3 regions of the Bovifimicola ammoniilytica genome follow, and region 3 is predicted to be linked to each of the others. Evidence: predicted binding sites of a transcription regulator. Region 3 holds the regulator's gene; each other region holds the start of a gene.
The links. Region 3 encodes Rex, which represses fermentation and respiration genes when NADH is low (regulators of the CRP and FNR family bind a similar motif). Its sites were predicted from a motif close to ATTGTTAANNNNTTAACAAT; they were not measured.
Positions count from the first base shown of each region.

Region 1: a site for Rex is predicted at 4,620-4,639, ahead of OCV48_RS11530 (BtrH N-terminal domain-containing protein). Genes of this name have one in related genera too.
Region 2: a site for Rex is predicted at 2,607-2,626, ahead of gap (type I glyceraldehyde-3-phosphate dehydrogenase). Genes of this name have one in related genera too.

Region 1 covers NZ_JAOQJN010000009.1:14,097-22,320, reverse strand. Annotated here, with positions in the region: gene OCV48_RS11545 (phenylacetate--CoA ligase family protein) at 1-995, opposite strand, end outside; gene OCV48_RS11540 (phosphopantetheine-binding protein) at 1,062-1,340, opposite strand; gene OCV48_RS11535 (AMP-binding protein) at 1,375-2,754, opposite strand; gene OCV48_RS11530 (BtrH N-terminal domain-containing protein) at 2,923-4,476, opposite strand; gene OCV48_RS11525 (sporulation initiation factor Spo0A C-terminal domain-containing protein) at 4,734-5,516, shown strand; gene OCV48_RS11520 (ATP-binding protein) at 6,183-7,283, shown strand; gene OCV48_RS11515 (DegV family protein) at 7,478-8,224, shown strand, end outside.
Region 2 covers NZ_JAOQJN010000004.1:365,381-373,604, reverse strand. Annotated here, with positions in the region: gene OCV48_RS07455 (cache domain-containing protein) at 1-1,042, shown strand, start outside; gene OCV48_RS07450 (histidinol-phosphatase HisJ family protein) at 1,581-2,390, opposite strand; gene gap (type I glyceraldehyde-3-phosphate dehydrogenase) at 2,660-3,676, shown strand; gene OCV48_RS07440 (phosphoglycerate kinase) at 3,780-4,979, shown strand; gene tpiA (triose-phosphate isomerase) at 5,057-5,806, shown strand; gene OCV48_RS07430 (acyltransferase family protein) at 5,999-7,039, shown strand; gene gpmI (2,3-bisphosphoglycerate-independent phosphoglycerate mutase) at 7,169-8,224, shown strand, end outside.
Region 3 covers NZ_JAOQJN010000002.1:349,391-357,614, forward strand. Annotated here, with positions in the region: gene arcC (carbamate kinase) at 1-856, opposite strand, end outside; gene OCV48_RS03445 (2-isopropylmalate synthase) at 1,251-2,648, shown strand; gene OCV48_RS03450 (GntR family transcriptional regulator) at 2,657-3,325, shown strand; gene abc-f (ribosomal protection-like ABC-F family protein) at 3,861-5,771, opposite strand; gene OCV48_RS03460 (redox-sensing transcriptional repressor Rex) at 6,056-6,694, shown strand; gene OCV48_RS03465 (hypothetical protein) at 6,724-7,368, shown strand; gene acpS (holo-ACP synthase) at 7,365-7,763, shown strand; gene OCV48_RS03475 (NAD(P)H-hydrate dehydratase) at 7,735-8,224, shown strand, end outside.

The sequences.
Region 1 (8,224 bases), on a different contig from region 3:
AATATATATGCATTTATCCTGCTGCCATCACTTAATACAATATAGTCATTAACTCTTCCTGATGACAATTTTAATACAGGACTTTTATTTCCACATTTACATACATCGTGATTGTGGTCTATTACTCCTCTGTCTCCGATTTTATATCGAATAAAAGGCATTGCATGATTATTTAATGTGGTTATAATAATACTTCCATCTTTACCATCTTGTACCTCCTTCCCTTCATTATCCACAATCTCTACATATATGTTATCTTCCATACAATGCAACTTATTATGAGGACATTCAAACGCAATCGAATTAGCTTCATGGCAACCATATTGATTAGCTATTTCACACTTAAATACCTCTTTTAATTTCTGTCTGGTGCTTTCTAGTAACATTTCACCTGTTAATTCTATATACGATAAATTCTGTATTTTATCTATGTTGTTTCTAGTCATTGCCTTTGCTAATAATAGTGCAATACTAGGTTGCAGATTTAACCATCTTGGATTGAATTCTTTTATCTTCATACATATCCAGTCCATATTTTCATCATTAAGATTAGCTTTACTAAAACCAATCCTAAGCTTGTCTTCTTCATACTTAATATTTCCATTGGTCTTGTATCTATCTGTATTACCAATAGTATAGAAATAACACATCTTGTCCCCAGGATTAATTCCATAATATTTCTTTCTGTATATCCATAATGATAAAAGCGATTTATTAAAATCTGTCTTATCCCAATATACATTCAGGCACTTTCCTGTCGATCCTGAAGTCTGTAGCATTATAATGCTACCATCATTTTCCATACCATAATCTAATGAAATGTTAACTCCATCTCTAACTATTTCATCTTTACATATAATAGGCAGATTCTTCATTTTCTCTGTTACATTTTCTTCTGTCATCTCTTCAACAATATCTGACATCTGCTTTTTCATATAGAATGGTACTCTTTCATATGAATACTTTATCATATTTAATAGCTTTTCTTTATTCACTTTCTTTCTCCATTACACTTTATAGTTTTTCCACATATATTCCCATTTTTTAATTTGCACTATAATTTATATGTTTTTTATTTTTTGCTTTTCACTCAACCAGTCTAATAATCCACGATAACTATTAATTATTTCCATTACATTATCTTCTCCAATTAAATCTATGTTGAATTTTTCTTCTACATTCGTCAGAAATATCATTATATGCAAAGAATCAAACTCCAAATCTTTGAATAAATCTATTTCTTCCTTTTCTCTTATTGCTTTCTTCAACGCTTCATCTTCAACCATTTTCTCTAAAATATCTCTTAACTTCTTATCACATTCATACATTTCATTATTCATTACTTCACCTTCTCCTTTTGTGTTTTATATGTTTTTACTGTTGAATTTCTATATATATCATTTGAGAACTTACATTCATCTTCCAACTTATCATGTCAATTATCTTTTTAGTATTCTCTGATGTTTGTACACAATGAATACTTTTATCTCTGTTTTCTAATATAATTTTAATTCTTTTATGTAAACCTGTATCAAGGCATTTTTCTATTTCACATACTACCTTATATTCCGGATAATCTGCTTCAATTTTTTTCTCCATATCTTTTAAATCTATTCTATGTCCATTTATCTTAACAGTTCTGTCACCTCTGCCAATTATATAGAAATAATTATCTTCATCTATATATCCCAAATCTCCGGTATTAAGTATTCCTTTTCTTTCATCACCTTTAGACAAATCAGATAATTCATATGCGTATCCCATAGTTACATTTTTGCCCTGATATATAATTTCACCTTGTGTATAGGGTTTAGAAACTACATTGCCATTAGTATCTTCTAACCACATTCTTCCATTCGGAATCGGAATACCTATGCTTCCTGATTTTTCTTCAGCCATATTCCAGGGTCTGTAACTTATCCTTGCAGTCGCTTCAGTCTGACCATACATAATAATGAATTTCTTTCTATTAGTTTTTGCATATTCAATAAAATATTGTTCTTCTGTAATTCCAATCTTTCCTCCTGCCACAGTCATTGTTCTTAATGTGTCTAATTTCCATTCTTTAAATCCCAGTTTCAAAAGCATTTCATATGTATACGGAACTGCTGCAATTGAAGTTCCACCGTATTTATTAAAGAAATCCCAAAACTGACTCTGGAATGGTCTCAATTCAGTAAGCAATATTGTCCCTCTGCTTTTCAAATGAGTATTAATAACAGATAATCCATATGTATAGTTCATCGGTAATAGAGTAATTGCTCTGTCTGTATCATCTATATTCAGATAATTTATAATATCATTGGTATTAGCCTCTATATTGTCTCTGCTTATCCTTACCAGTTTATTACTTCCAGTTGTACCTGATGTTGTAAGTAATAGTGCTAAATCTTTATGTAATTCAGGTTGTTCTATGTTATTCTCTATAAGACAATATCCGAATTCTCTATATATAATCTTATATTCTGCTACATTCTCTTTAATCCACATATCAGGTACCCATAAGAAATTAAATTTATATTTCTCAATATACACTTTTATGCTTTCAAAATTCATATCTCTGGAAATCATAAGTGGTACATTGCCTGATTTCAAACATGATACATATCCCACCATACAGCCAATTGTATTAGATGCTATTATAAGAATGGTACTTTTAAATATCATTTTTGAGCTGAATATTTCAATATACATTTTTAAATCATCATATGTTATTTTTTCATCTTTATCAGTTATAATTGCAATATTATTCATCTGCTACTACCATATAATCAAATTTAGTATTTAAAATCAAGTCAAAATAGACAACTTGTAACGAACGACACGTTTCACGTAACGAACGACATTTTTTTCGAAAAGTTTCTGTTTTTTTTATAAAATCCAGCCTTTTTGATGTCTATTTATATCGATTTTTATTAGTTTTTATTCTCTTATTTCTGTATTTTTGAAAAGTACTTTCACTTTTGAAGGTTTATTCCATGTTTTACACATCAAACCAACCTCCAGTCCATCATCGGTATTAACTTTCTGGCTAAATATTTGATATTCGTCTTGTTTCACTACTTTTCTGAATATAACTTCAGATTGGGTAATTTCTACTGATATCTCATATTTGTTATTAATGTCCAGATATAGTCCGTCATAACCAACTCTGTCTAAAATCCACTTTTCATTTCCTTCAAAACCACATATATAGTTTCTATTATCTGCGTATGTATGTATATATATTCCGGTCTGAAGCATTCCTTCATATTGCGAAACAGTGTCTCTCACTATCTCTATGCATGTATTAATTTTTATATTACTATTATTTTCTATGTGTCCTGAATAGATTTTAACTTTCGGTGCTTCATCTTCAATCCACCAGTTATATGTCCGCTTACCATTGAAATTGAATATTATTTTCTCATCATTTCCATATATTATTCCATCACCATTATTTATTTTCTCATATGTGATTTCATCTTTTATTTTATTTTTATTCTCATTATCAGATATATTTTCATTCTTATATAAATATTCAATAAATGCTTTTATTTCATTTTGTATATCATTTTCCGCAGCACTTATCTCATTAGAATTACAAGCAATAAATCTCCCCCTTGAAGCCTTTACAAGATTCACCATAATATAATTATCCCATAATTCATATAAGTTTTTTATCCTGCCCTGATATATATACCTCTTTTCAATATCATAATTAAAATCGGCCATTATACTCGCAATTTCTTCAAAGAGAACTTCTCTGTATTTATTAATGTTTATTAACTTCTTTTTAAATTCCTCCCGATAATATTTACCATGTTCACTATTATCTGCTGATACTTCATTTAACATTTCTAAAAGTTGTATCTGTCTGTATTCACTAATATTATCAATCTCTATTGCGTCATATTTCTCTAATATGTGAATCAATGCTCTTTTATAATCAAATTCTTTCTCTTGTTCAAGTGCTAAACATACATATTCATTTCCAAATCTTTTTCTATATTCCTTAGATGCCTGTAACAGAATATCATATGTAATAACAAATTCATCATACCTTTCACCAAGTTTGCCAAACTGTGTATTATCCACTATATTAAATGTTTTATTCTGTTCATCATATCCATTTACAAGAATCCAATGTCCCCAATCCCTTTTCATATAATACTCGCTATAAAATATATTTTTTAAATTTACGCCCACTATTACCGGAATTCCTTTATCGATATTTTTTCTTATTATATCTACTGTTGCTTTCCCATATTCAACCCTATTTATTCCAATTATCTCCCTGATACTCTTAAATATTGTTTCTCTTATATTTTCCCTGCCATCGCCAAAATATATCCCATACATTTTAGCTAAAATAAGATACAGGCTACTGCATTTGCTACTATAATAATTCATTGCAACGGCAATAGGATGTTCAAAACAAGTTACCTCATCAATGTAGTAATTCTTTGGCATATCATATACATCTAATTTTTTCATATGTAACATCCTCCGTTTCAACCTAAACAAAATATATTTTACTATTTTATTAAATATAATAACAATTGGTTTTCGTTGGTTTTTTAAATTTATTTCAGACTTTTTTGTTAGTTTTCGTTGGTTTCCATTGGTTTTCGTTAGAATTCGTTAGATTTTTAACAAAATATTTGTTAAAATATGTCAATTTGTGATGTGAATCTGCTACAAATATGTTATAATTAATATAAAATTGTTTCATCAAGAGAGGGCGAAATAATATGAATAAAATTTTATCAATTTTAATTATTGAAGATGAAGAAGAAGTATGTGACAGATATGTCGATTGCATTAAACCATTAGAATATTTTAATATTGTATCTATTACTAATGATTCTGCAAAAGGTATAGAATTAACCACATCAAGAAAGCCTGATATAGTAATATTAGACTTGGAACTACAAAGAGGCAGTGGTAGCGGGTTATCTTATATGGCATGGTATCGTGACTGCTATATAGAGAATAAGCCTATTGTCGTAATAACAACTCATAATCCAAGTGAACATATTCATAAAGCAGTTCGAAATATGGGTGCTGATTTTATATTTACTAAATTTGCAGATAATTACAGCGAAACATTTGTTATTGAACAATTAAAAATTATTGCAGATAATCTGACAATAAAGAAATCTTCTGAACGAAGCCTTAATGTTGCTATGTCTAAGGAACAGGATATCGAAAGATATAAACACTTATTATTTGATGAATTTAACAAGATAGGATTAAGTCCTAAACTAAACGGATACAAATATCTGGCTGATGCTGTGATTATTTATAAAATGTCTGTCACAAAGAATAGCATCTCTAAAGAATTATCAGACAAATATAAAAAGACGGCTTCTAGCATAGAGCGCGCAATGCAACGTGCAATAGAAACAACCTGGAGTCGATCTTCCATAGATGAATTATTTGAACATTATAAAGGAAGAATCAGTCATGATTCCGGTATTCCTTCAAATTTGGAATTCATTTCTTATTATGCCCGTAAATTGGATTTGTTGTAGAAATGCATTTATTATTTTGTAACAAATGTGTATATTAGTTATTTTTTGTAAATATACACATTTGTCTCTTTAAATTTAAAAATAGCTATTTTCCCCAAATTTTAGATAACATTTTCAAAATGCTTTCCATCATAAAAACATACCTCCTTTGAACTTGATGCTCAAAGGATAGTATTTTTTTATGCATGATATGAATTCATTTACGTCGTATATTTCAGTATAAAAACATTACTTTTTGTCATATTTTAGAATGGAGTTATTTATATGCTTGATGCTTTTATTAAATATTTTACACTTATTATATGTTCATTATATATTGCCCCTAAATTGCTTAACTTCAAGCAAGCCAAACACACAAGATATACTATATATAGTTTGATTTTTTCTTGTTTACTTTCTTGTATATATCTTTTATTTTCACATAAGTATTCTGTAATATATATACCTCTTGTCGGAATATCAATTTATATATTTATAAGATTATTCTATTGTAATATCATATCCACAGCTATATCCTGTACACTATATTCATACGCATTAAGTTATGTATTATTTGCAATTTCTGCGACATTAGTTACCTTTATTGTGGTTCCTCTTGAAAAAATTTTCAAGAATACAATTCCACTATCAATATACTTAATAATTGCTGTTGTGCAAATATCACTTATGATTTTAATTTTTAAAATTCGTCGTTTCAAAAATGGTATGCCATTTTTGAAATCAGAAAAATTTAATTATATTGGAATTTATATAGGACTTACAATTTTAATATGTGCAATCATTTTAAAATTTGCTGATGAAGATACATACAAATATTTTATACTTCCACAAATATTTGTATGTATCAGCTCCATTTTTATATTCATCTGGTGGCGTAGCAGGCTCAAAGCAACTTATATTAAAGCTGTTTATAATCGTGAACTTGAGATTCTAAAAAACGAACTGGCAACACTTAAGAGTGACAATGAAGTTCTATCTTCTCTTCTACATAAAGATAATAAGCTTATTCCCGCTCTCGAACTTACTGTCAGAAATTTTATCTGCTCAGATAATCCATCTGCACAGGATAAAGATAAAATACTTGCACAACTTAATAAGTTATCTATGGAGCGAAAAGGCATTATTAACAATTGCTCGACTTTTAATTCTACTCTTCCCTCAACAGGATATATGGTTATTGATGCACTTCTTAACTATATGATGCAGAAATGTTCTGCTTCTGATATAACTATGAACGTAAACATTATTGGAAATTTAGATACATTTATTGGTAAGATAATAGACGAAAGTGACTTTAACACTATACTTGCTGACCTAATTGAAAATGCATTTATTGCAACTAAATATAATAATGGCAAAAATATTTATATAAATATTAATTCAGAAGTTGAATTTCTAACATTAGACATTTATGATAGTGGCAATACATTTGATGATAATGTACTTATGAATCTCGGAATGAAACGTATAACAACTCATAAAGATAGTGGTGGAACAGGAATCGGACTTTCATCTACTTATGGTCTTTGTAAGAAATATAATGCCAGCTTTGTTATTACTGAAGATATTAATTCCGAAAATACTACTTTCAAGGATACCAATTCTAAAGATTTAATATCCGAAAAATCATCTTCGAATGTCATAACATTTACAAAAAAAGTTTCCATTATATTTGATGATAAATCAGAATATCGTCTCAAAACAAATAACGATTTTCATAATTTACAAAAGCTTGCAAAACGTGTCGATTTAATTATTGAAAATTAATCTCATACTACCGCAAGATACTTATAAATTTATTGACACTACACCAAAAAATTGGCATAATAATTTATGTCAGAAATGTATGTTAATGTATATTAAATATATTTTTGAAATCTTATAATATAGGTATTTCAAATTCATAAACACATTTATCTTTATTACCTATATTAATCTGAATACGAAAGGAATCTGAATATATGCAAAATTATATTATTACAAGTGATACAACATGTGATTTACCACTTTCCTATACAACTGAACATAGTATTGAAATTATACCTTTATACTATAATATGGATGATGTTGTCTATGGCGATGAAGTCAATATGGACCCATCTGAATTTTATAACAAAATGCGTAATGGCAAAATGCCAACAACTATGGCATGTAATCCCGAAGTAGTTGAAAAATGCTTCAGAAAATATTTAGACCAGGGACTAGATGTTTTACACATTTCATTTTCTTCTGCTCTTAGTAGCAGCTATAATACAACTGCTATAATAGCAAGAGAACTCTCAGAGGAATATACGAATAATAAAGTAATTGTAATTGACTCTAAATGTGCCTCTATGGGCGAAGGATTATTCGTATATAAAGCAGTTCAGAATCGTGACAATGGTATGTCAATCGAAGATAATGTCAAATGGTTAGAAGATAACAAGTTACACTTTTGTCATCAGTTTACTGTAGATGATTTACATCATTTACACAGAGGAGGCAGAGTTTCAAAAGCCGCAGCCATAATCGGCACAATGATTAATGTAAAACCTGTACTTCACGTAGATAATGAAGGACGTTTAATTCCTCTTAATAATGTCCGCGGAAGAAAGAAAGCCCTTAATGCCCTTGTTGACAATATGGAGAAAACCTGTAAAGGTTATGATAATGACATCGTATTTATCTCACATGGAGATTGCCTAGAGGATGCCCAGTATGTAGCAGAA
Region 2 (8,224 bases), on a different contig from region 3:
TTCAAAAAGAGATAAAAAAACTAAATCAGGCAAGTCCTCTAGAATTAATCTTGGTAATCTGAAAGCCAGTATAGTTGATTTTAGCAAACTATTATGGACATGTATTACCTATAAATTTATTTTACTAATAATCGCAGCTTTATACATTGCATATTCCTTTACAGGATTCAAAAGTGATGTCCAGAAACAGATTAATAAAAATACTAAAGTATATCTGACATCAATGGTATCTGAGAGTCTTGAAAAAATAAGACTTAAAATAAATGATGAGTATAATGTGTTAAAGACTTTATCTTTATTATATGATGAAAATGATGAAATCGATATTGATATGACTTCAAATCTGTTAGAAAAGGCTCTTAATGCACATGAATTTGTTGGATTAGGTCTTGTGTCTGCTAATAAAGATGAGGTTCTTACAATCGGAGATTCTGTTAGTTATGACCATAATGAATTTCTTGATAATATATTGAATGGAAATAATGGTGTTTCAACAATTATAGCTGATGAAAAAAATAATGTAGAATATATATGCCTTGGTGTGCCTGTCTATAAAAATGATAAGATAGTCGGCGCATTAATATGTAATTATGATATTCAGGAATTTACTGAGATTATTGATACATCATCATTTGAGAAACTTGGAACAACATTTATCTCTCAGGAAGATGGTATATTAGTTGCCAGACCAGATGCTGTTGGCAAAAATACAAATTTATTTGTACTTTTAGATTCAATTAATATTAAAAATGAGAAATCAATTGCTAAACTTAAAAAACAAATAAAAAATGGACGTTCAGGAATAATTACATATGGTTCAGGAAAACATAAAAGATACATATGCTATGATATAGTTCCTGATACTAATTGGTATTCTGTATCCATCGTTTCAGCCAATACAATAGAACCAGTAGCAAAGAAAGTGTCTTCATATGCGTATAGTTTTGCATACACATTAAGTGTAGTATTTATAATTTACATACTTATTACGATGACAATGGATATTAAGATTGCCAAAAAGAAGAAAATGTCAAATGAATAGAGATTGATGATAAAACAGACCTGGCTATTACATAATAGAATTAAATTTTCTGTGTTAAGCAAATTTGCATATATAAATATAAAAACTTTTGTAATAATTGCTAATTTATGGATATTCATTTTTCGGCTCTTTTGATTATTTATGTTCATTCAAGAGCCATACACTTAAACCGATGTGTACGTCTGTGCCACACACTTGATTTATGACGTATCGTGTGAGAGTTAATGCCGTCAGATACAAAAGGTCGGAGCAGTAAATCACCGTTCAAGCGAAGTGCGTTTGATTTACTGCTCCGTAATAACCTCTGTAGATGGCGGCATTTACTCTCACTAGATTAAGTCATATGAAAGTGTGTGTCATAGATGTACATCTCGGCTTAATTGTATGTTCGTTGAATGCACACAAAATATGAGCCGAAAAATAATATCTCATAAATTTAAGCAATTATTACAAGGTGTTTCGATATTTACATATGTCAAATTGCTTTAACAGGCGAATATTAATTACATATGTAATAGCCAGGTCTGTTTTATAATATCTAATCAAGTTTTATGAATTCAGGCTTACGGTTTTTAAATTCAGTATAATATTTAAATCCACAACCTTTTAATATTTCGACAGCTTTATTAAAATTATAAGCAATGTCCTGAGGTCTGTGTGCATCAGAACCAATAGTAATTATTTCGCCACCAAGTTCTCTGTACATTTTTATAATCTCTGTATTGGGATTCGGATTAGATAATCCTGAACGGTATCCACTTGTATTTATTTCAATTCCTTTACCATTATGAATTAAATTCTTTAGGATTTCATTTATAATATCACAATAATCAAATACTTTATAATTAAAATCCTTATTTGGAGAATAACGGACAACATAATCAATATGTCCGTATACATCAAAGTTTTTGCAATATTTAAGATTAGTTTCAATTGATTCAAAATATTCTAAAAAAGCCTGATAATCTGTTCTTCCATTAAAATATTCAGGATAAAATGGATCAATACCATTTACTAAATGAGAAGAGCCGATGATAAAATCATAATTATGTCTATTTATGAAATCATCAAGTCTCTTTGACTTATCAGGCTCAAGACCTGTTTCAATACCGATTCTTATGTCTAATAAATCTCTATATTCTTCACGAAGATTTTCAAAATATTCAAAATATTTATCTTTATCTAATTCAAATAATACATCATCAACGATATAGTCAAAATCTAAATGGTCTGTTACGCATATAGAAGATAAGCCTTTTTCTATGGCACTTTTAACTATTTCGTCAGTTTTTGCTTCACTGTCACCTGAGAAAAATGTATGAATGTGGTAATCTACAAGTCTATTCATTTTATCAGTTCCTTTCCTATTAAAATCATAGGTCATATTTTAGCATAATATATTAAAATATGCGACAAAAACCATTAAATACAATGCAATACATTAATACTATACAATCGAAAAGGTATATAATTAGAAAATTTGGCAAAAATATACTTGATATTTTTAAACAAATTAGGTACAATACACCTAGGTTAAATTTTGAATGGGAAATGAATATTGCCTAACGTCAAATTTTTAACAATCTTATTATTTATAACTTTAGGAGGAACATTAAAATGGCAGTAAGAGTTGCAATTAATGGTTTTGGCCGTATTGGTCGTCTTGCATTCAGACAGATGTTTGGAGCAGAAGGATACGAAGTAGTAGCTATCAATGACTTAACAAGTCCAAAAATGTTAGCTCATTTATTAAAGTATGATTCATCACAGGGTAAATATGAATTAGCTGATAAAGTTACAGCTGGTGAAGATTCTATCACAGTTGATGGAAAAGAAATCAAGATTTATGCATTCCCAGATGCTAACAACTGCCCATGGGGAGAATTAAAAGTAGACGTAGTTTTAGAGTGTTCAGGTTTCTACACATCTAAAGCAAAAGCACAGGCTCATATCAATGCTGGTGCAAGAAAGGTAGTTATCTCAGCTCCAGCTGGTAACGATCTTCCTACAATCGTTTACAACACAAACCATACAACATTAAAAGCTGATGATACAATCATTTCAGCAGCTTCTTGTACAACAAACTGTTTAGCACCTATGGCTGATGCTCTTAACAAATATGCAGCAATCCAGTCAGGTATCATGGTAACAATCCATGCTTACACAGGCGATCAGATGACACTTGATGGACCACAGAGAAAAGGTGATTTAAGAAGATCTAGAGCAGCTGCAATTAATATCGTACCTAACTCAACAGGTGCTGCAAAAGCCATCGGTTTAGTTATTCCAGAATTAAATGGTAAATTAATCGGATCTGCACAGCGTGTACCAACACCTACAGGTTCTACAACAATCTTAACAGCAGTTGTTAAAGGTTCTGACGTAACAGTTGACGGAATCAACGCAGCTATGAAAGCAGCTTCTAACGAATCATTCGGTTACAATGAAGATGAAATCGTATCTAGCGATATCGTTGGTATGAGATTCGGTTCTTTATTCGATGCTACACAGACAATGGTTAGCAAAGTATCTGATGACCTTTACGAAGTACAGGTTGTTTCTTGGTATGATAACGAAAACTCATACACAAGCCAGATGGTAAGAACAATTAAATATTTCTCAGAATTAGCATAATTTTGACAATATAAAACCTAAGCGGGTCCGGTCTGGATGGATCGGACTCGTTTTTTAAGATTATATTTATTTATTATTTTAATTATTAGAAAGGAGCAGATTTATGCTTAATAAGAAATCAATTGATGATATCAACGTAAAAGGAAAAAGAGTATTAGTAAGATGCGACTTTAACGTTCCTCTTGATGCAGACTTAAATATTACTGATGAGAATAGATTAGTTGCAGCTCTTCCTACAATCAAGAAATTAATTGCTGATGGAGGAAAAGTTATTCTTTGCTCTCATTTAGGAAAACCAAAGGGAGAACCAAAGCCAGAATTATCTTTAGCACCAGTTGCTAAAAGATTAACAGAATTATTAGGTCAGGAAGTAAAATTTGCTGCTGATGCTAATGTTGTTGGTGAAAATGCAAAGGCTGCAGTAGCTGCAATGAAAGATGGTGATGTTGTTCTTCTTGAGAACACACGTTATCGTGCAGAAGAAACAAAGAACGGCGAAGAATTCAGTAAAGAATTAGCAAGCCTTTGTGACGTATTTGTAAATGATGCATTTGGTACAGCTCATAGAGCACATTGTTCAAATGTTGGTGTTACAAAATTCGTTGATACAGCAGTTGTTGGATATTTGATGCAGAAAGAAATCGATTTCTTAGGAAATGCAGTAAACAATCCTAAAAGACCATTCGTAGCAATCCTTGGCGGAGCTAAAGTTTCTTCAAAGATTCCTGTAATCGAGAACCTTTTAAATAAAGTAGATACATTAATCATCGGTGGTGGTATGGCATATACATTTATGGCAGCACACGGTGAACCAGTTGGTAAATCTTTATTAGAGGAAGATTACAAACAGTATGCTCTTGATATGGAGAAGAAAGCTGAAGAAAAAGGTGTTAAATTACTTATCCCTATCGATACAGTAGTTGCAGATGATTTCTCAAATGATGCTAACTTCAAAGTAGTTGAAAGAGGTGGAATTCCTGATGATATGGAAGGTCTTGATATCGGACCTAAGACAAGAGAATTATTTGCAGATGCAATCAAAGGTGCTAAGACAGTTGTTTGGAACGGACCAATGGGCTGCTTCGAGATGCCTAACTTTGCAAATGGTACAATAGCAGTTGCAAAAGCATTAGCTGAATTAGAGGGTGCTACAACAATCATCGGTGGTGGTGATTCAGCAGCCGCAGTTAATAACTTAGGATTCGGCGACAAGATGACTCACATCTCTACAGGTGGTGGAGCTTCTCTTGAATTCCTTGAGGGTAAAGACCTTCCAGGTGTTGTTGCTGCAAACGACAAATAATTTATAAAAATTACACTACAGTTTTACTCTATGTAAGACTGTAGCAGATAAAATATTTATAAAGGAGATATATCCAAATGCGTAAAAAAATTATTGCAGGTAACTGGAAAATGAACAAAACTCCTAGTGAGGCAGTTGCTTTAATAAATGAATTAAAACCATTAGTAGCTAATGATGATGTTGATGTATTATTCTGCGTACCAGCAATCGACCTTGTACCAGCTGTAGAAGCAGCAAAAGGTTCAAACATCCAGATTGGTGCTGAGAATATGTATTTTGAAGAGAGTGGTGCTTATACAGGCGAAATCTCTCCAAATATGTTAACAGACATCGGTGTTAAATATGTTATCATCGGACATTCAGAAAGAAGAGAATACTTTGCTGAAACAGACGAAACAGTTAACAAGAAAGTTCTTAAAGCATTTGAACATGGAATTACACCTATCATCTGCTGTGGTGAAACATTAACACAGAGAAAACAGGGAATCTATCTTGACTGGATTCGCATGCAGATTAAAATTGCATTCCAGAATGTAACAGCAGATCAGGCTAAAACAGCAGTTATCGCTTACGAACCAATCTGGGCTATCGGAACAGGCGAAACAGCTACATCTGATCAGGCAGAAGAAGTTTGTGCAGCAATCAGAAATTGCATCGCAGAAGTATATGACGAAGCAACAGCAGAAGCTATCCGTATCCAGTACGGCGGTTCTGTTAATGCAGGAAATGCTGCAGAATTATTTGCTAAACCAGACATCGATGGTGGTTTAGTAGGTGGTGCTTCATTAAAACCAGATTTCGGTAAAATTGTCAACTATAATAAATAATTTTAATCAATATTTATCCGATTAAATATTAAATAAAGTATAGTATAATATCTATGGGCATTATTTCTTTCGTATATAGCTACTTTTCAATAGGCACTATACAATGATACGAGATAATGTCCATTTTTAATTGATTTAATAAAATATAATTAATTTAATATACAGATATTAAATATAAGGAGTAATTAAGTTATGAATAAACCAAACGAAAAAGTAAATAACAGAATTGAATGGATAGATGCCTGTAAAGGATTTGCAATAATTCTGGTTATATTAGGTCATATCGCAGACGGATATCTTGGTGCAAAAACTTTTCCTGCGAACAAAGGTGTGTTACAGGCTATTTATAATTGTATGTATGCATTTCATATGCCATTATTCTTTTTCTTAAGTGGTTTTCTATTCTGCAAGGCATATTGCATGAATACCAAAAATATCAAATCAAGATTTAGTAAACAATGTTTAAATATAGTATGGATATATTTAATATTTTCGGTAGTCCAATGGTGTTTTAAAATGTATTTTGCAGATTCTGTAAACAAATCATTTTCAGTAAGAGATTTAGAACTGATTCTTATTAAACCAATGAAGCCATACTGGTACTTATATGTATTATTTTTTTATTACATAATATATCATCTGTGTTATAAAAAAATAAGAACAGATATACTGGTAATAGCATCATTTATTATAGGAATAGTAGGTTCATTTATTACTGTTAAATTAATATTTCCGGTGTATGAATTAACTTATTATGCTGTATTTTTCGCACTTGGAATGTATTATGCTGATTCAGAAAAAGTCAGGGCTTTAACAGCCAAATTTTTCAATAAATATATATACTTATTGATATTAGTACTAATATCAATAAGCACCCTTGTCTACACCGCATATAATGGATTAGCCTCAAATTATCCTGTGAAATTCCTTACTGCATTTATCTGTACGGTAACTACAATATTGGTATTTGAGAACATTATTATGTTAGGACGGAATAAATTCTTTGAATTATGTGGTAGATATTCGTTAGAAATATATGTAATTCATTGTTTTATAACAGCAGGTAATCGTGTTATTTTACCTAAGTTTGGAATTACATATTTCGCTTTAGCATTCATAATCAACCTTATTATGGCAATTTTCATACCAATTCTCATATCATTAGTCCTTAAAAAGCTAAAATTATATAAAATCGTATATAAACCTGCAAGTTATCTTAAAATTAGAGAATAAAGGTAAAGAATAAACATAAATTGTCTTGATAAATTGTCTTGATAAATTTTTTAGCGAATGTTATAGTATGTATTGGTATAATTTAAGAATAAATTTCCAAAACTAAAATATATAAAAGGAGATACAATTATGAGTAAAAGACCTACAGTTTTAATGATACTTGATGGTTATGGATTAAATGACAAGACAGAAGGTAATGCTATAGCAAATGCAAAAACACCTGTCATGGATAAATTAATGAAAGAGTATCCATTTGTTAAAGGATATGCAAGTGGAATGGCAGTTGGATTACCTGATGGACAGATGGGCAACTCAGAAGTAGGACATCTTAATATGGGTGCAGGACGCATTGTATACCAGGAACTTACAAGAATTACTAAATCAATAGCTGATGGTGATTTCTTTGAAAATGAAGGCTTAATGGAAGCAATAAATAATGTAAAAGCTAATAACTCTGCACTTCATTTATTTGGATTATTATCAGATGGTGGTGTACACAGTCACAATACACATTTATACGGATTACTTGAATTAGCTAAGAGAAATGGTATCGATAAAGTATATGTACATGCATTCTTAGATGGACGTGATACAGCTCCTACATCTGGTAAAGAATTTATGACAGAATTATGTGATAAGATGAAAGAAATCGGTGTTGGTGAAGTTGCTTCAGTATCAGGACGTTATTATGCAATGGATAGAGATAACAACTGGGATAGAATTGAGAAAGCATATGATGCAATCGCTAATGGTAAGGGCGAGACATCTGAATGCCCTGTTAAAGCAATTGAAGATTCATATGCTAAGGAATTAACAGATGAATTTGTAATTCCTGTTGTTATTGAGAAAGATGGTAAACCTGTTGCGACAGTTAATGACAACGATTCTATCATATTCTTTAATTTCAGACCAGACAGAGCAAGAGAGATGACAAGAGCTTTCTGTATGGATGATTTCACTGGATTTAACAGAGGCAACAGAAAAAATGTTACATTTGTATGCTTTACAGAATATGATGTTACAATTCCTAATAAATCCATTGCATTTAAGAAAGTATCAATCACAAATACACTTGGTGAATATCTTGCAGCTAAAGGCTTAAAACAGGCAAGAATTGCAGAAACAGAGAAATATGCTCACGTTACATTCTTCTTTAATGGTGGTGTCGAAGAACCAAATGAGGGT
Region 3 (8,224 bases):
CTACTACGAAGTTAAGAGCAGCCTGAATCTTAGGAAGTGTTGTAATGGCATCAAGCTTATTATCTTCAATTAATGAGTTAGCTTCTTCAATACTTAATTCCTTAAGTTCAGTAGAAGTACCATTCTCATCTGTTATTGTTACATAATCATTTGATGTAAGTATAAGAAGTTCTGATGCATCAATCATATCAGCTAATTTAGCAGCAGTATAATCTTTCTCTATAACTGCACTTGCACCCTTTAATCCCTGTGTCTGGTCAAGAACAGGAATACCACCGCCACCTGCAGCAATTACTAACTGGTTAGCATCAACTAATGCCTTAATAGCATCAATTTCATATATATCGATAGGCTGTGGAGAAGCGATAATTCTACGATAACCTTTACCCTCAGAACTTTCTTCGTATGTTACATAGTTACCTTTATGTTCTTCTAAATCAGCTTCCTCTTTAGTCATATAACGACCGATAACCTTAGTTGGATTGTGGAAAGCTTTATCAAAAGGATCAACTCTTACCTGTGTAATAATAGTAGAAACAGGTTTGTAAATACCACGATTAAGTAATTCTGTTCGGATTGCATTCTGTAAATCAAAGCCTATGTATCCCTGGCTCATAGCACCACATACAGACATAGGAGCAACAGTATATTTAGAATCTAAACGGCTGAACTCTGTCATAGCTGTCTGAATCATTCCGACCTGTGGTCCGTTACTGTGAGTTATTACAACTTCATATTTTTCTTCTACTAAATCAGCAATAGCTTTAGCAGCCTTTTTAACATTTTCCTGCTGCTTAGGAAATGTATCACCGAATGCGTTACGTCCAAGTGCAACGACTATCTTTTTATTTTCCATAAATTACCTCCGAATTAGAGCATATTTTATATGATAGATAATGTGAAATGGAATATTTCACAAACGCTCATTTAATATGATAATTATAAGGTAAATAGCCCAAAAAAACAAGCAGAATTAAAATAAGTAGGAGAAAAGATGTCAGACAATAATAAAAAAAACAACAAGAAATCTGATAAAATGTGTATAACTATGTGGAAAGTGTGGAAAACCATAGATTAATGTTGCGAAGAGTCAAAAAATACAGATGTATTTACTAAAAAGAATAAAATAATTTGGATAATAGTTATGGAAAAATTTATGTTGACATAAAATGTATTATTGTATACAATGATACAGAAGTACGATAATACAAAATAAAAAAATATCAGGTATTATCAGGACGGAGGAAGAAATGGATAACAGACCAGTAATTATGAATGAAAAGACAAACCTATTAGAGCTAGAGGAGCATATTTACCATTTGGTAGATGTAGATAAACCTAATGTTTATCATAATCTGTTCCCATATGACCAGGTACCAAAGATAGCATTTAACGAGCGTATCGTTCCACATAATATGCCAGAGGATATATGGATTACAGATACAACATTCAGAGACGGTCAGCAGTCAAGAGCACCATATACAACAGACCAGATTGTAACAATATATGATTATTTACATAAATTAGGTGGTCCAAAAGGTATAATAAGACAAAGCGAATTCTTCCTTTACAGTAAGAAAGACAGAGATGCCGTATATAAATGTATGGAAAGAGGGTATAAATTTCCGGAGGTAACAAGCTGGATTCGTGCAAGTAAGAAAGATTTTGAGCTTGTTAAAGATATAGGCATGAAAGAGACAGGTATCTTAGTAAGCTGTTCAGATTACCACATTTTCTATAAAATGAAGATGACAAGACGTGAGTGCATGAATCATTATTTAAGCGTGGTAAGAGAATGTTTAGAGACAGGTATCAGCCCAAGATGTCATTTAGAAGATATTACACGTTCTGATATATATGGTTTTGTAATTCCATTCTGTCTTGAACTTATGAAGCTTCAGGAGGAATACAATATTCCTGTTAAGATAAGAGCATGTGATACTATGGGATATGGAGTCAACTTCTCAGGTGCAGTTATCCCTCGTTCGGTTCAGGGAATAATCTATGGACTTATTACTAATGCAGGTGTTCCATCATCACAGTTAGAGTGGCATGGTCATAATGATTTCTATAAGTCAGTTACTAACTCAACTACAGCCTGGATATATGGTGCAAGTGGTGTTAACTGTTCATTATTTGGAATCGGTGAGAGAACAGGTAATACACCTCTAGAAGCAATGGTATTCGAATATGCACAGTTAAAGGGAACTTTAGATGGTATGGATACCACTGTTATAACAGATTTAGCAAATTATTTTGAAAAGGAAATAGGATATAAAATTCCATCCAGAACACCATTTGTAGGTAAGAATTTCAATGTAACAAGAGCAGGAATTCATGCAGACGGACTTCTTAAGAATGAAGAAATATATAATATATTTGATACTGATAAATTCTTAAAACGTCCTGTATTAGTTGCTGTATCTAACACATCAGGACTTGCAGGTATTGCACATTGGATTAATACATACTACAGATTATCAGAGGATAAGAAAGTAGATAAGAGTTCTGAATTAGTTAAGAGAGTTAAAAAATGGGTTGATGACCAGTATGATGACGGAAGAGTTACTGTAATAGCTGATAATGAATTAGTTGAAATTATTAATAAAACCTGCGAAGAACTTGGCATTACAATAAATAAGGGGTGAAATAGTTAATGGATAAAGATGGTCAGATTAAAGTAAGTGATAAATATTCACTTCAAGGCAGGGTATTTAACCGTCTGAGAGAAGATATTTTATCGGGGAAATATAAGGAAAATGATGAGTTAAGAGAAATGACAATTGGTGCAGAACTGGGAGTTAGCAGGACTCCGGTTCGCGAAGCACTAAGACAGTTAGAATTCGAGGGACTTGTAAGCATCATACCTAATAAAGGCGCATATGTTATCGGAATCAGTAAAAAAGACTTAAAGGATATATATGAGATGAGAGCCAGATTAGAGGGCTTATGTGCAAGATGGGCTACTAAAAATGCTACAGATGAGAACATTTCGAAACTCGAAGAGATTTCAGACTTGTCAGAATTTCACTATGTAAAGAAAAAATTTGATAAAGTATTAGAACTTGATAATGAATTTCACGAATTATTATATGAGATGGCTGATAGTAAAATGTTATATAAGACATTATCAGACTTTCATCACTATTTAGAAATAATAAGAAAGAAAACATTATCTTCTAATGAAAGAGTATGTGATTCGATTAAAGAACATAAAGATATCGTTGAAGCTATAAAAGCTAAAGATAAGGACAGAGCAGAAGAATTGGCAATTCTTCATATGAAGAATACGATAAAGAATATCGAAGCCCATAAATTATTGTAGAATATATAATGCTCAGACCTTGCTCATACAAATGTAGTTTATATTTATCTGTTAAAGTAAATTTGATATATAAATATCGAAACTCCTTGTAAGTAATTGCGTAAATTTGTAAGATATCATTTTTTGGCTCAAATTTTGTGTACATTCAACAGACATACATTTAAGCCGAGATGTCCGGCTATGACACACGCTTTCATATTTCCTTTATCTAGTGAGAGTAAATGCTGCCTTCTGCAGAGGTTATTACGGTGCAGTTAATCAAACGCGCTCCGCTTGAACGGTGATTTACTGCACCGACCTTTTGCATCAGGCAGCATTAACTCTCACACGATACGTCATAAATCAAGTGTGTGACATAGCCGGACACATCGGCTTAAATGTATGGCATTGAATGAACATAAATAATCGTAAGAGCCAAAAAAAGATATCTACAAATTAGCAATTCTTACAAAAGTTCGATATTTATATATGCAAATTTACTTAACACAGATAATTTAATTCTATTTTGTATGAGTAAAGTCTGAGTATTTATATATTATACAAGTGTTTCCCATAATTCGTATAGCTTCTCAAGTTCACTATTAACGGCTTCGATTTCTTTAGTAATCTCCATTAATTTACCGACATCAGAAGCAATATCAGGATTATTCATCTCTTCTGAAAGAGCATTGTTTTTTTCTTCAAGTTCGTTTATACGTCCTTCGGTTTTCTTTAATTCATTTTGTTTTTTACGAAGCCTGGCCTGTTCATCTTTCATAGTCTGCCAGTCAGCTTTAGAAGAAGAAACAGCAGAAGTGTCTTTGGTTTCAGCGGCTTCAGGTGCGGCATATATAGCTGTTAACTCAGCTTTTTTCTCGAGATAATAATCATAATTGCCTATATAATTTACAATCTTATTATTAGTCAGCTCTATAATTCTGCTAGCGGTTTTATTTATGAAATATCGGTCGTGGGATACATAGAGAATAGTCCCATCATAACTGTTAATCGCATTTTCAAGGATTTCCTTAGATGTAATATCTAAATGGTTCGTAGGCTCATCAAGAATAAGGAAGTTAGCATTTGATAACATAAGTTTTGCAAGCGAAACACGTCCACGTTCACCACCGCTTAAGTCTTTAATCTGCTTAAATACATCATCACCAGTGAATAAAAATGCTGCCAGCACATTACGAATTTCTGTATTAGTCATATCAGGATATGCATCTGAGATTTCTTCAAACAAAGTATTTTCCATAGTTAAAACATGATGCTCCTGGTCGTAGTATCCGATTTCAACCTTGCTGCCTAATTTAGTTGAACCGCTGTCGGCATCGATTATTCCATTTATGATTTTCAAGATGGTAGTCTTGCCTGTACCGTTATTACCGATTATACTGACTTTTTCGCCACGTTTGATTTCAAAGTTAATATCTGAGAAAAGATGGTTATCACCAAAAGATTTAGAAAGATTTTCTACCGATAATACATCTTTACCACTTGTAATCCTTGGAGTTAATTTAAGATGCATTTCATCATCAATATATTTTGGCTTTTCTACAACTTCGATTTTATTTAGCTGTTTTTCACGACTTTCAGCTCTTTTAATTGATTTCTCACGATTAAAAGATTTGAGCTTCTCGATAACCTCTTTCTGATGCTTGATTTCCTGCTGCTGATTAAGATATTTTTTAAGTTCAGCTTCTCTTAAAGAGGCTTTCTTAGTGGCATAATCGCTGTAATTACCATTATATGTAGTACATTTTGTATTCTCTATCTCTACAACTTTAGTTACGATTTTATCAAGGAAATAACGGTCATGGGAGATTATGATAACAGCACCTTTGTAATTGCTTAAGAAACCTTCTAACCATGCAATTGAGTTAAGGTCTAAGTGGTTAGTAGGCTCATCTAATAATATGATATCAGGCTTAGATAACAGAATCTTACTTAAGAATACTCGTGTTTTCTGTCCGCCTGACAGAGTTGATATCTTTCTGTCAAAATCTTCCTCTGCAAAGCCTAAGCCCTTTAAGACACCTGTAATTTCGCTCTTATAAGCATATCCGTCATTTAATTCGAAAGTATGTGTTAATTTAGAATAGTTTTCAAGAAGTTTTTCTAATTCTTTACCCTCGGCAGTTTTCATTTCAGCTTCTAATGAACGGATTGTACTTTCCATTTCTATAATCTCTTTTTTGACATCTAACATTTCTTCGTAGATAGTATGCCCGCCTGCTATATCAGGGTGCTGCGATAAATATGCAAGAGTTTTATTTTTAGCTACGGTTATAATTCCGTCATCAGGCTTTAATTCTCCTGTAATTATCTTAAATAATGTCGATTTACCCGCACCATTAATTCCGACTATTGCAACTTTCTCTCTATCTTCTGCATGAAATGAGCAGTTATCTAATATAACCTTACTGTCAAAACTTTTACTTATGTTACTACATGATAAAATCATAATTACCTCACCAATCTAAATTAATCCAAAATAAATTTTTTAATAAGTCTTATATTAATATTAAAGTAATATTTTGAAATAGAATTTTTAACGTTTACTACTAAATATAAACGATTTTTATAAAGTTGTCTATGAAGATATTAAAAAAAGATATTAAATAAGAGAAAAAAGTTTAGTTGCTTTGTTTAATTTTTATCAAAGATGTGTTATAATTTTTTAAAATTTAATAAATTTAATGTATTAAATCATTGAATTAAAATCAGAACGGAATTGGATGGTGAATTATGGTTAAGAATAGTATCTCTAAGGCAGTTATCGGAAGACTGCCAAGATATTACAGATATTTAGGAGAAATAATGGAGTCGGGTGTTGAAAGAATTTCATCAGGCGAACTTAGCAAGAAGATGAACGTAACAGCTTCGCAGATAAGACAGGACCTGAATAATTTCGGAGGATTTGGACAACAGGGATATGGATATAATGTCAAATATTTGTATGTTGAAATAGGTAAAATACTTGGAGTAGACAAGCAGCATAATATGATTATTATCGGTACAGGTAACCTTGGAAGAGCACTTGCTAATTATGCTAATTTTGAGAAAAGAGGATTTGTTCTTATAGGGTTGTTTGATAAGAATCCTAAACTAATAGGCAAGAAAGTCAGAGGCATAGCAGTTCAGTCTATGAAAAATTTAGAAGAATTTGCCAAGGATAATAAAATTGACATCGCAACACTTGCCATACCTAAGGCAGAGGCAGTAAAAGTAGCAGAAAAGCTTGCGGAATGTGGTGTCAGGGCAATATGGAATTTTGCTCATACAGACCTTAATCTGCCTAAGAATATTGTTGTTGAAAATGTACATTTATCAGAAAGCCTTATGCAGTTATCATATAATCTTACAAGAACTGAAAATGATATGTAATAATTCTTATTCGCATATGGGAGGTAACAATGGCTAAAAAAGAAACAGAAGGTTCATATGAAGATTTTGAAAATTTAATAGACTTAAAGAAGATTCCAATTTTGCCATTAGATAACAGATGGCATCAGTTATTTCCAGATAATTTAAAGACACCAAGGATAAAGAAGCTTGAGAAAGAAGTTATGAATCTCGTGAAAAGAGAAGGTGGCGTATCAAGGGAGATTAAGAATCTTGTTGGGCTCAAGAAGAAGCTTATGAAAGAAATCGTAGACAATATGGAAGAAACAGATAATGAAAACGAGAAACTAAGACAGAAGAAACTTGATGCAAGCAGGAAATTAATTGAAGATATTAATAATAAGAATACTGAGCTAGAGAACGAGAAATACCAATTGCCGTACAGACTTATGAAGGTAAATGAAGAATTACTTATGGAAAGTATTGAGAAATGTTATAATCGCCTTAGTAATAATGAAATGCAGATAGAAGCTCTGGGTGAATGGATTGAAAAGACGAGAATACAACTTAAGAGAAATGTAGTAATTAAGCAGGATAAAACTGATGAAAATAACAACATTTACGGATATATGCATGATATGTTAGGACATGAGGTTATGGAAATATTTGACAGAGAACATAATTATGATAAGAACAAGTTCAAGGAGGAAAAATGATAATAGGAATAGGAAATGATATTGTTGAAATCAAGAGATTTATGACTCTTAAAGAGCATTTCAAGGATAAATTTTATACAGAGAGGGAAATTGAGGAAGCAAAGGGGAGAGCTTCTTTTTTTGCAGCAAATTTCTCGGTAAAGGAAGCTGTTTCTAAGTCATTTGGAACAGGTTTCAGAGGCTTTAGCGGAAAAGATATAGAAGTCCTTAGAGATGAATTAGGAAAGCCATATGTAAATCTGTATGGTGGAGCGAAGAAAATTAGTGAAAGCTTAGGAATTAATGAGATATTTGTAAGTATCTCTGATACAGATAATCTGGTTATGACAATGGCAGTTGCTGAAAGTAGAAATGGAGGAGCAGAGAATGGAAATATTAACCGGAAAAGCAAGTAAAATCGTTGATAATTATTGCATTAATGAGCTTAAGATACCATCGTTAGTTCTTATGGAAAGAGCAGCTTTAGCGGTCGGTGAATGTGTGACAGAAATATGCAGGCAGAATAAATATAATAAAGTTAAGATTATATGTGGTGTTGGCAATAATGGAGCGGACGGACTGGCACTTGCAAGAATACTATGTGATGATGAAACGAAGATTAATAAATCGGATATCTGCGTTTGTATCATTGGAAATATGGAAAAAGCAAGTGAAGAATTCAATATACAATATGACATTTTACAGAATATAGGAATGGATATTATTAAAATAAAAGATAAAGAGCAATTTAAAGAAGTAATTGCAGATGGCGAATTGGTTGTTGATGCTATATTTGGAATAGGATTATCAAGAGATGTAAACGGCCTATTTGCAGATATTATTAATGAAATTAATGAAAGCAAGACAAAGGTTATCG